2 regions of the Pseudogulbenkiania sp. FW507-F1 genome follow, and region 1 is predicted to be linked to the other one. Evidence: predicted binding sites of a transcription regulator. Region 1 holds the regulator's gene; the other holds the start of a gene.

Region 1 (4,722 bases):
CCGCGTCGCCGAGCGTCTGCGCCGCCAGGGTTCGCTGGCGCATTTTCTGCGCGTGGGGATACGCTCCGGCGTACCGGGCTGGGGGCGGGGGGGCGATGCCAGCGAAACCGTGGCGCTGTTGCCGCCATCCAACGATAGCCGGGTGCTGACGCGCGCGGCGCAGCAGGCCGTGGCACGCTTGTGGCAACGCGGCGTGCGTTATCACAAGGCCGGGGTGATGGCGTTCGAGCTGGTCGACGCGGGGCAGGTGCAGGCCGATCTCTTTGCCGGCGATCCGCTCGACGCCAAGAGCGCGCGCCTGATGCAGGCCATGGACGCCATCAACCAGCGCATGGGGCGCGGCACCGTGCGCTTGTTGGCCGAAGGCACGAAGCAGCCCTGGCGCATGAAGCAAGACCATCTTTCTCCCTGTTACACCACCCGCTGGGACGATATCCCGGTGGTGAAAGCGAATTGAGCATGCTGTTTGAGCAACCCTGCGCCATCGTCGACCTCGAGACGACCGGCGGCCACATCACCCGCGACCGCATCACCGAGATCGGCATCCTGCTGATCGATGGCGAGCGCATCGAGCGTTACGAGACGCTGGTCAATCCGGGCCAGCCGATCCCGCCCTTCATCGAGAACATGACCGGCATTTCCGACGCCATGGTGGCCGAGGCGCCGCCGTTCGCCGCGCTGGTGGAGACGCTGCTGGAAAAGCTGCAGGGCCGCCTGCTGCTGGCGCACAACGCGCGCTTCGACTACGGCTTCCTGAAGAATGAGTTCAAGCGCGCCGGGCACGTCTTCCAGAGCGAGGTGCTGTGCACCGTCAAGCTGTCGCGCCGGCTCTACCCGCAGCATTTCAAGCACAGTCTCGACAGCCTGATCGCGCGCCATGGCATCGTGCTGGCGGATCGCCACCGGGCCATGGCCGACGCCTTGGCGGTGTACCACTTCATCGAGGCGGCGACGGCCGAGCTGGGGCCGGAGGCGGTGCAGGGGGCGGCAACGGCGCTGCTGGCACCGACCGCCTTGCCGCCGGGGCTGGACCCGGAGCTGCTCGACAGCCTGCCGGACGTGCCCGGCGTGTACTTGTTGCTGGGCGACGACGGGCTGCCCTTGTACGTCGGGCGCGGTGCCAACCTGCGCCGCCAGGTGCTGGCGCATTTCTACGCCGACAAGGCGCACGGCAAGACACTGCACATCGCCGAGCCGATCCGCCGTGTGGAGTGGCGCGAGACGCTGGGCGAGTTCGGTGCCATGCTGCTGGAACTGCAATGGATCCGTGCCCATCGCCCGCGCCACAACCGGCGCGGCGGGCCCGGCGACGAATTGTGCTCGATCCAGCTGGGCGAGGGCGCGGACGGCTTCGTGCGACCGCGCATCGTGCTGGCGCACGAACTCGACTTCAGCCGCACCGCCGATCTGTACGGCCTGTTCCGCCACCCGCGCGAGGCGCGCAAGATGTTGCAGGACATGGCGCGCGCCCAGGGCCTGTGCCAGGCCGTGCTGGGGGTGGAGCAGATGACCAGCCGCAAGGGGGCGCCGTGCGGCGGCTTCCAGGCCGGGCTGTGCCGCGGTGCCTGCATCGGTCGCGAGCCGGCGATGCAGCACAACACGCGGCTGATGTCGGCGCTGTCGCGGGTGCGGGTGAAGAACTGGCCGTTTCCCGGCGCGGTGGCCGTGGTGGAGTGGGACGAGGTGACCGGCGAGCGCGTCGAGCACGTGTTCGACCGCTGGTGCTATCTGGGGACGCGCCATGCCGCCAGCGAGACGCTGGAGGGGCAGCCGAGCTTCGATCTCGACAGCTACAAGTTGTTCAGCGCTTATCTCAAGAAGCCGACGCCGTCGAGCGAGCTGCGCTTGCTCGACGAGGGCGAGATGGTGTTTTCCGGGGTGATCGGCTGATCCCGGCCTGCCGTGATTGGGGCCGGGCCTCGCGGCGGAGGGGCTGCTGGCGGAGCCTCTTCGGCCAACCTTGACGGCTCAGTCGTGCATGGCGAGGAAGCCGCGCAGGCGGTTCTCGATGATGCGGGGGTTCTCGCCGTGGCCGATGGCGACCAAGCCTTCGACGATCAGCTCGCGCATCGCTATCTCGGCCGCCACCAGGTTCTTCAGCTTGTTGGCGATTGGCAGGAACAGCAGGTTGGCCGAACCGACGCCGTAGATGGTGGCGACGAAGGCCACGGCGATGCCGGAGCCCAGCTTGGAGGGGTCGGAGAGGTTCTCCATGACGTGGATCAGCCCCAGCACCGCGCCCAGGATGCCCATGGTCGGGGCGTAGCCGCCGGCCGATTCCCAGATGCGCGTGGACTGACGGCGCGCATGCTCGAACATCGAAATCTCCACCTCCATCACCGAGCGCAGCGTCTCCGGCTCGGTGCCGTCCACCAGCATCTGCAGCGCTTTGCGGTGGAACGGGTCCTGCTGCTGGGCGACGTAGCCCTCCAGTGACAGCAGGCCGCCCTTGCGCGCGCTCTGGCTCCAGTGGATGACGTCACGGATGGTCTTCTCGTGGTCGAACTGGGGCGGCTGGAATACCCAGCGTGCCATGCGCAGCCCGGTCACGAACTGCTTCGGGGTACTTTGCAGCATGACGGCGCTGGCGGTGCCACCGATGACGATCATGAACGCGGTCAACTGGAACAGCGAGCCGATATGTCCGCCTTCCAGCGCCTGGCCGGCGATGATGGCGGCCAGCCCCCCGATGATGGCGATGATACTGATCTTGTCCAAAACGGTGTTCCGTTGTTGTGGTTGTTATGCTGGTGCCGGGTGGGGCTTACAGCCATTCCCTGAGTTTGCTCCGCACGCGGGCGATGGCCTGGCTGTGCAACTGGCTGACGCGTGACTCGGAGACCCCGAGCACCGCGCCGATTTCCTTCAGGTTGAGCTCCTGCTCGTAATACAGCGCCATCACCAGCTGGTCGCGTTCGGGCAGTGCCTTGATGGCGTCCACCAGGGCGCCGCGGAAATCGCCGTCGGCGAGGCTGGCGAACGGGTCGACGGCGTTGTCGTCCGCCACGTTGGCCACGGCCGCTTCGGCGCCGACGCCGTCATCATCGTCAAAGTCGCTGAAATGCTGCAGCGAAACGCCCTTGCACTCGCCCAGCATGGTCTGGTATTCGGCCAGCGGCAGACCCAGGAAGTCGGCGATTTCCGACTCCTGCGGCGGGCGTCCTTCGCGCTGTTCCAGCTGGTGGATGGCGTCCTCGATCTGTTTGGAGTGGCGTCGTGCCTGGCGCGGCAGCCAGTCCTCGCGCCGCAGCTCGTCCAGCATCGCGCCACGGATGCGCTGGCTGGCGAAGGTCTCGAATTGCACTCCCTGAGTTGGGTCGAACTGGCGTGCCGCCTCGATCAGGCCGATGATGCCGACCTGGACCAGATCGTCCAGTTCGACCGAGGCCGGCAGCCTGGCAATCAGCAGTTTGGCGATCTTCTTGACCAGCGGGGCGTGAAGCTCGACGTCGATGTCGCCGTGGAGCGCGCGGCTGCTATACGCCCTGCATTTCAACGACGGCAGGGTCATCGTGTCCTTCCTCCCTCGGCCCAGTCACGCGAGGCCGCGATCAGTACGTCCATGAAACCGGCCTCCGGGCGCGTGGCTTCGGGTGAATGCCATTGCGGCAGCATGGCAGCCAGCTGGGAAAAGGCGATGGCCGATTCGCTGTCCGGGAAGGCCTCCATCAGCGGCCGATGCAGGCTGCGACTGCGCTTCACCGCGCTGTCCTGCGGCACGAAGCCGACCCAGCGTAGCGCCACGTTGAGAAACTCCCCGGTCACGCTCGACAGCCGCTGGAACAGCTCGCGTGCCTCTTCCAGGTGACGCACGCGGTTGACCAGCACGTTGAAGCGCTGGCGGCCGTACTGCGTCGCCAGACGCTTGATGATGGCGTAGGCCATGGTCAGCGCTTCCGGCGCTGGGGTCAGTACCAGCACCAGGTTGTCGGCCACGCTGGCCGGCACCGGGTCGTGCGCCGGGTTGGGCACATCCACCAGCAGCATATGGCTGTCGCGCTCCAGCGAGCCGAACTCGCTGCCCAGCCGCAGCCACAGCTGGGCGGAAAAGCGTGCGCGGTCTTCCGGACGCGCGTACAGATTGAGCAGGTTCACGCCATGGCGCGACTGCGTCATCATGGTGTCGAGCCCGCCGGGGCCCACGATCTGTGTCTCCAGCGTGGCCGTGGTCGGCACGCCGAGCTGGCGCGCCAGCTGCTGCCCCGCCTGGCAGTCGATCAAGAGCGGCCGGCAGCCGGCCCAGGCGAGCCCGGTGCCGAGCCCGGCCACCAGCGTGCTGACCCCGCTGCCTTCGGCGCCGACGAAGGCGAAGCTGGGCGCACGCACCGGCTGGGCGGCAAGACGGCGCAAACTGGCGGCCTGATCCTGCATGTCACAACCAGCCGGCCTGGGCCGCGTTCATGATCGGCAGCTCGTCGCCTTGCAGCGCGAACGGCGAGTTCAGGTGCGGGGAGCGCATGGCGCGGTCGATCAGGAAGGCGGCGTTGGCCAGGTGCAGGTCTTCCGGCACGCGCTGGCCGTTGGTGATGTAGAACATCTTCAGGCGGTTGCGGATGATCACGTCCAGGCTCGGTCCCATCGCCACGCTCTCGTCGATCTTGGAGAGGATGCAGCCGGCCAGGCCGTGGCCGCGGTAATGCCGCACCACGTCTTCCAGGGTATGGCCGTCGGCGTTGGCCGCCATCAGCAGGATGCGCTGGATCTCGCGGCCGGTGCCGTCGA
Region 2 (4,722 bases), on a different contig from region 1:
GATACTGGCCTCTCCAGTCTTGCTCAGATCGAGAGTCAGCCCAGCAATCGCATCGGTCAAGTGATTGCTGGCTGCAGACACGCTGACACCATTGATAGTCAACGCTGCATTCTGAGCTGCGTGGGACTCGCTGATCGCACTAGCGGTACCCGTACTCTGGGTCAAGCCCCCCAATGACGCCGGCGAACTGGCATCAGCTGGCTCGGCCCCTCCGGCCGAAATCAAAAAGGCATTATCGCTCCCACTGTTGGTCGACGTAATAACCAACTTGTAGTTGCCGTTGTTATTGACGATATTGGCCGTCACGCCGACGCCGGCCTGGTTGATCCGGTCCCGCATGCTGTTCAACGTGACGGAATCTCCGGGATTGTCCCTCAGACTGATTGGGGTGGTGGCTTTTCCCCCAACGGTAAAGGTCAGGCTGTCCGGAGCGGAAGCAATAGCCGCAGTGGGGTCGGTGATGGCAGTACCATCGGCATACTTATCGAACACCAACTGGCGAGGCTGCGCCAAGCTCGTGATATTCAGGGCATAGCTGCCCGCTACAGTGGCCGCAGAGGTCGCAACGCTGGCGATTGTCGAGTCACTTGAACTGGCCTTGTAAGACTGCAAAAACGAGCCCGAAGCCAAAGAGCGAATAGCTGTCTGTAAACTGGACAAGCCGGAACTGATCTTACCCACAGCACTGAGCTGCGTATTGAACTTTGAGACACGGCTCTGGCTCGCCGTCATCGGCTGCTGCTCGATCGTCATGAGTTGACTGACGATGCTCTGGACATCGAGAGCACCAACCGACGTCGTAATGGAAGCCATGATTCTTACCTTTCAAAGCCGTTAAGAACGGTAACGCACCCCCGCGCCGCCTTCATTGTCATCGCAATCGAGCAGGACAAGTACCAGGCATTATACTCAGCCCTATGCCTTATCCTTGATCAGCAAGCCTTTGAAGTCTTCAATAGCCTTTGAAATACTGATGGCCTCTTCGGAAGGAATCTGGCGAATGACTTTCTGGGTTTCCTTGTCCACCACCTTGACCACTGAAATATCGGTATCTTTGTCGACGGAAAACTCCAGTTCGCTATCGTAATGCTGGACAGCTTCATTCAGCTTGCGTAGTGCCGGCTGTAAGTCGGAGAGGGATACCGGCTTCTTGGTAGCGTCACGGCTATTCGACGTTTCCTTTTCTTTGTCTACGGCACTGACCGCCTGGCTCGAAACAGGCGAAACCGCCACCCCAGCCGTCTCGCCGGAAGAGGCCTGGGGAGGTGGCGCAACCGCCCGCGCCGAACTCCCATCGGAGCGAGAAAGAGGACTTACCAATGGTGTGGAAATTTGCATCTCTTCACCTCCTTTCAAGGAACAAGAAATGGCCTGGTGGTGGAACCGAGGCCATCTCTTAACTCATCTGCGGCGAGTTGCCTTACTGGAGCAGCGACAGAGCGGACTGCGTCGTCGAGTTGGCCGTCTTCAGGATGGAGGTACCGGCCTGCTGCAGAATCTGGTTCTTGGTCAAGTTGGCCGTTTCCGCGGCAAAGTCGACGTCGACGATACGGCTGTTGGCACTGGACAAGTTCTCAACGTAGTTGGACAGGTTGGCGACCACTGCATCGAAACGGTTCTGTACGGCACCGAAGTCCGAACGGCTGGACGACACGGAAGAAAGGTCGGCATCCAGGCCAGAGAGGGCGGCGGAAGCCGCACCCTGGGTGGTCACGTCGATCGTAACCGTAGCACTCAGCGCCGTATTATAGCTGTGCAACGACGTCAGGTCGGAAGCGCTGATCGTCAGCTGGTTGTCAGCCGAACCCGAGGAGCCGACCTGGAAGGTCAATGCGCTACCGCCCGACAGCAGGGAAGTGCCATTGAACTGGGTGGTCTGGGTGATGCGGGAAATTTCCTGGGTCAGCTGGTCCACTTCCTTCTGCAGCTGCGAACGGTTGGTGTCGCTGACCGAACCGTTGGAGGCCTGCACGGCGATTTCACGGATACGCTGCAGGTTGTTGGTGATCTGACCGAGAGCACCTTCCGCCGTCTGCCCCACCGACACGCCGTCGTTGGCGTTACGGATGGCCTGGTTGTTACCACGAATCGCCGAGGTCAGGGTCTGGGAGATCGCCAGACCGGCAGCATCGTCCTTGGCGCTGTTCACGCGCAGGCCGGAAGACAGGCGTTGCAGCGACTGGTTCAGCGAGCTGGTCGAGTTGTTCAGGTTGCGTTGGGCGTTCAACGAGGCGATGTTGGTATTTACGGTCAGGGCCATGACAATTCTCCTTGGGTCGGTTGGCTCGGCAGTGCATCCGGCTTGTTCAAGTTATCGACCCGCCTCTCATAAACTTTAGCGTCTTTTTGCATTTTTCCTGCATATGACTAGCACAAGGCCCGTTGCCAATCGTGCAGATGCTCTTCCAGCATATAATGCTGTCGCACCCAGTCGCGCAACTGGTCCCCTGCGCGGTAGGCAGCCGGCAAATCGTGCACCCGCTGACGGATCGCCTCGACCCATCCGGAAACCTCATTGGCGACCCGGCATACCGGGGCCCCGCCAGTCTGATAGGGGTAGATATCGGTGCACACCACCGGCCAGCCCAGCACCCCATACTCCAGCAAGCGGAGGTTACTCTTGGCCTCGTTGAACGGGCTCACTTCCAGCGGAGCGATGGCCAGGTCCAGGTTCAGGCTGGCCATCTTTTCTGGATACAGGTCGAAAGCGACAAAGGGATGTACCTCTGCCACGTACGGACGCAGTTCCGCCAGGCACATGCCCATGAACACCCAGTCCACTTCATCGGCAGTCTGCTTGACTACCTCGACGATCAGCTCGAGATCACCACGATGCTGAGCTGCCCCCACCCAGCCGACGCGGGGCTTCTTGCCCGTGCCACGGAGAGACGACAATCCGTCCCAACGGCTCTTCTGCAAGCGATTGGGGATAACGACGATATCGTCGATCATGCCACGGCAGTGTTCCGCCAGCGGGTCAGTCGACACAATCAGGGTGTCACTCAAGGCCAGGGCCTTGCGCAACCGAGAGCGGGCATCCGGAAATACCTTCTTCCAATGGCGCGAAAACGAGCTTTTCTCAGGAATGGCACCGACCAGGTCGTCCATGCCGAAGACAATGCGCATCTCGGGCAGGAACTGGCGATAGTTCTTCATCGCCTCGACCAGGCCGTCGCCGATGGCGGTATGGAGCAGCAGGGTATCGGGGGCCTGGCGGGCCATTTCCACCACTGACAGCACATGCAGGCCGCTGCTGCCGCTCGGCTGCAGGATGTCGCCATCCAGACGGCCCGCCGCCTGCAACGCGTTGAGCGGCATGCAGACACGGTATTCGCCGCTGCCGCCGCTGACGGGCAGACCGAGCACTCGCCGGCGGCCAGGGATGGCGGGGTCCCAAGATGCGGCACGGCTGGTTTCCAGCATCATCTTGCGGCTGTTCAGGGCCAAGTGGCGGTTGTAGGCAGGATCGCGCGCCAGTTGCGGCAGCCAGCGCGCCATCATGGTGTTCAGTTCGTCGTACTCGCGTACCGCCGCTTCCAGCGCCACGCGAGGGTCGGACGTGCGGCGCCCGATGCTGCGGGCGTGATGGTGCACCATCACGGCAAAGGGGTTGTAGACATTGCGCAGGCCAGCGGCCTGGAGCTTGAGACAGAGGTCGACATCATTGAACAGCACGGTGAGTGCGGTATCGTCCATGCCGCCCACCGCCAGGTAGTGTTCCTTGGCCACCATCAGGCAGGCTGCCGTCACCGCCGAGTAGTTCTGGCCGGTGAGCAGCCGGTTCATGTAGCCCGGGGAGAAGATGTCTTCGCCCTCGAACACGTGATCGGCGACCGAACGCAGACCGCCGGGCAGGCCGAGCACGATGCCGGCATGCTGGATCAGGCCGACCTCCGGATAGGTCAGGCGGGCGCCGACCGCCCCCACGCCCGGTTGCTGCGCCCAGGCCAGCAAGCGCTCCAGCCAGGTGTCCAACACCACTTCGGTGTCGTTGTTGAGCAGCAGCACATAGCTGCCGCGGGCTTCCGCCACGCCCAGGTTGCACTGGGCGGAGAAGTTGAACGGCGCGTCGTAGGCCACGATGCGCACCCGATCCGGCCAACGTGAGCAAATGTCCCGATAGTACTCCCGGGTTTCCGGCTCTTCCGAACGGTTGTCGACGATGATCAGCTCGAAATTCTGGTAGCGGCTCCCCTCGAACAGGCTTTCGACGCACGGTTCCAGCACCTCGAGCTTGTCGCGGTTGGGCACGATCACGGACACCAGCGGTTCGCCCTGCACACGCAGGTTGAAGTGGAACGTTCCCTCCAGATAGCCGTCGCCCAATTCCACATCCAGTCCCAGGCGCCGGGCATGGTTCTCCAGCGCGACGCGTTGCGCCGGCAGAGTCAGGGGATGCGGCTTGACCGGAGGCAACGACAGCAGCATGTCGTCGACATGGCCGATGGACTGTGGTCCATGCTGCTCGAACAGCCACAGCAACAGGTCGAACCAGTAGGCCCCCGGGTAGGCTTCAAAACCGCCGCGCTCCAGCAATGCCGATGTCGCCACCGCCACGGCGTCGCCGATGTAATCCATCGAGCGCAGATATTCCGGCGCAAAGTCGGGACGGAAGCGGGGTTTGAAACGCTCGCCCATAGGGGAAACGATATCGCTGTCGCAGTACAAGGCCGCCCATTCCGGATGCATGTGGATGGCCTCGCCGAAACGCACCAGGGCCTG

Evidence for each region. The regulator FliA, encoded in region 1, starts transcription of late flagellar genes. The targets are predictions, from matches to a motif close to GCTAAAGNTNNNNNNNNNNCNGCCGATAAT.
Region 2: AC3WG5_RS09140 (flagellin N-terminal helical domain-containing protein) is a predicted target of FliA. The motif match lies at 2,311-2,340, and genes of this name have one in related genera.

What each region holds. Positions count from the first base shown of each region.
Region 1 is NZ_JBYSWM010000033.1:33,508-38,229, forward strand. It holds gene AC3WG5_RS16800 (Y-family DNA polymerase) at 1-457, shown strand, start outside; gene AC3WG5_RS16805 (exonuclease domain-containing protein) at 460-1,890, shown strand; gene AC3WG5_RS16810 (flagellar motor protein) at 1,969-2,718, opposite strand; gene AC3WG5_RS16815 (RNA polymerase sigma factor FliA) at 2,765-3,511, opposite strand; gene AC3WG5_RS16820 (MinD/ParA family ATP-binding protein) at 3,508-4,371, opposite strand; partial or broken gene flhF (flagellar biosynthesis GTPase FlhF) at 4,373-4,722, opposite strand, start outside.
Region 2 is NZ_JBYSWM010000011.1:51,097-55,818, reverse strand. It holds gene fliD (flagellar filament capping protein FliD) at 1-813, opposite strand, end outside; gene AC3WG5_RS09145 (flagellar protein FlaG) at 916-1,338, opposite strand; gene AC3WG5_RS09140 (flagellin N-terminal helical domain-containing protein) at 1,421-2,260, opposite strand; gene AC3WG5_RS09135 (glycosyltransferase) at 2,368-4,722, opposite strand, start outside.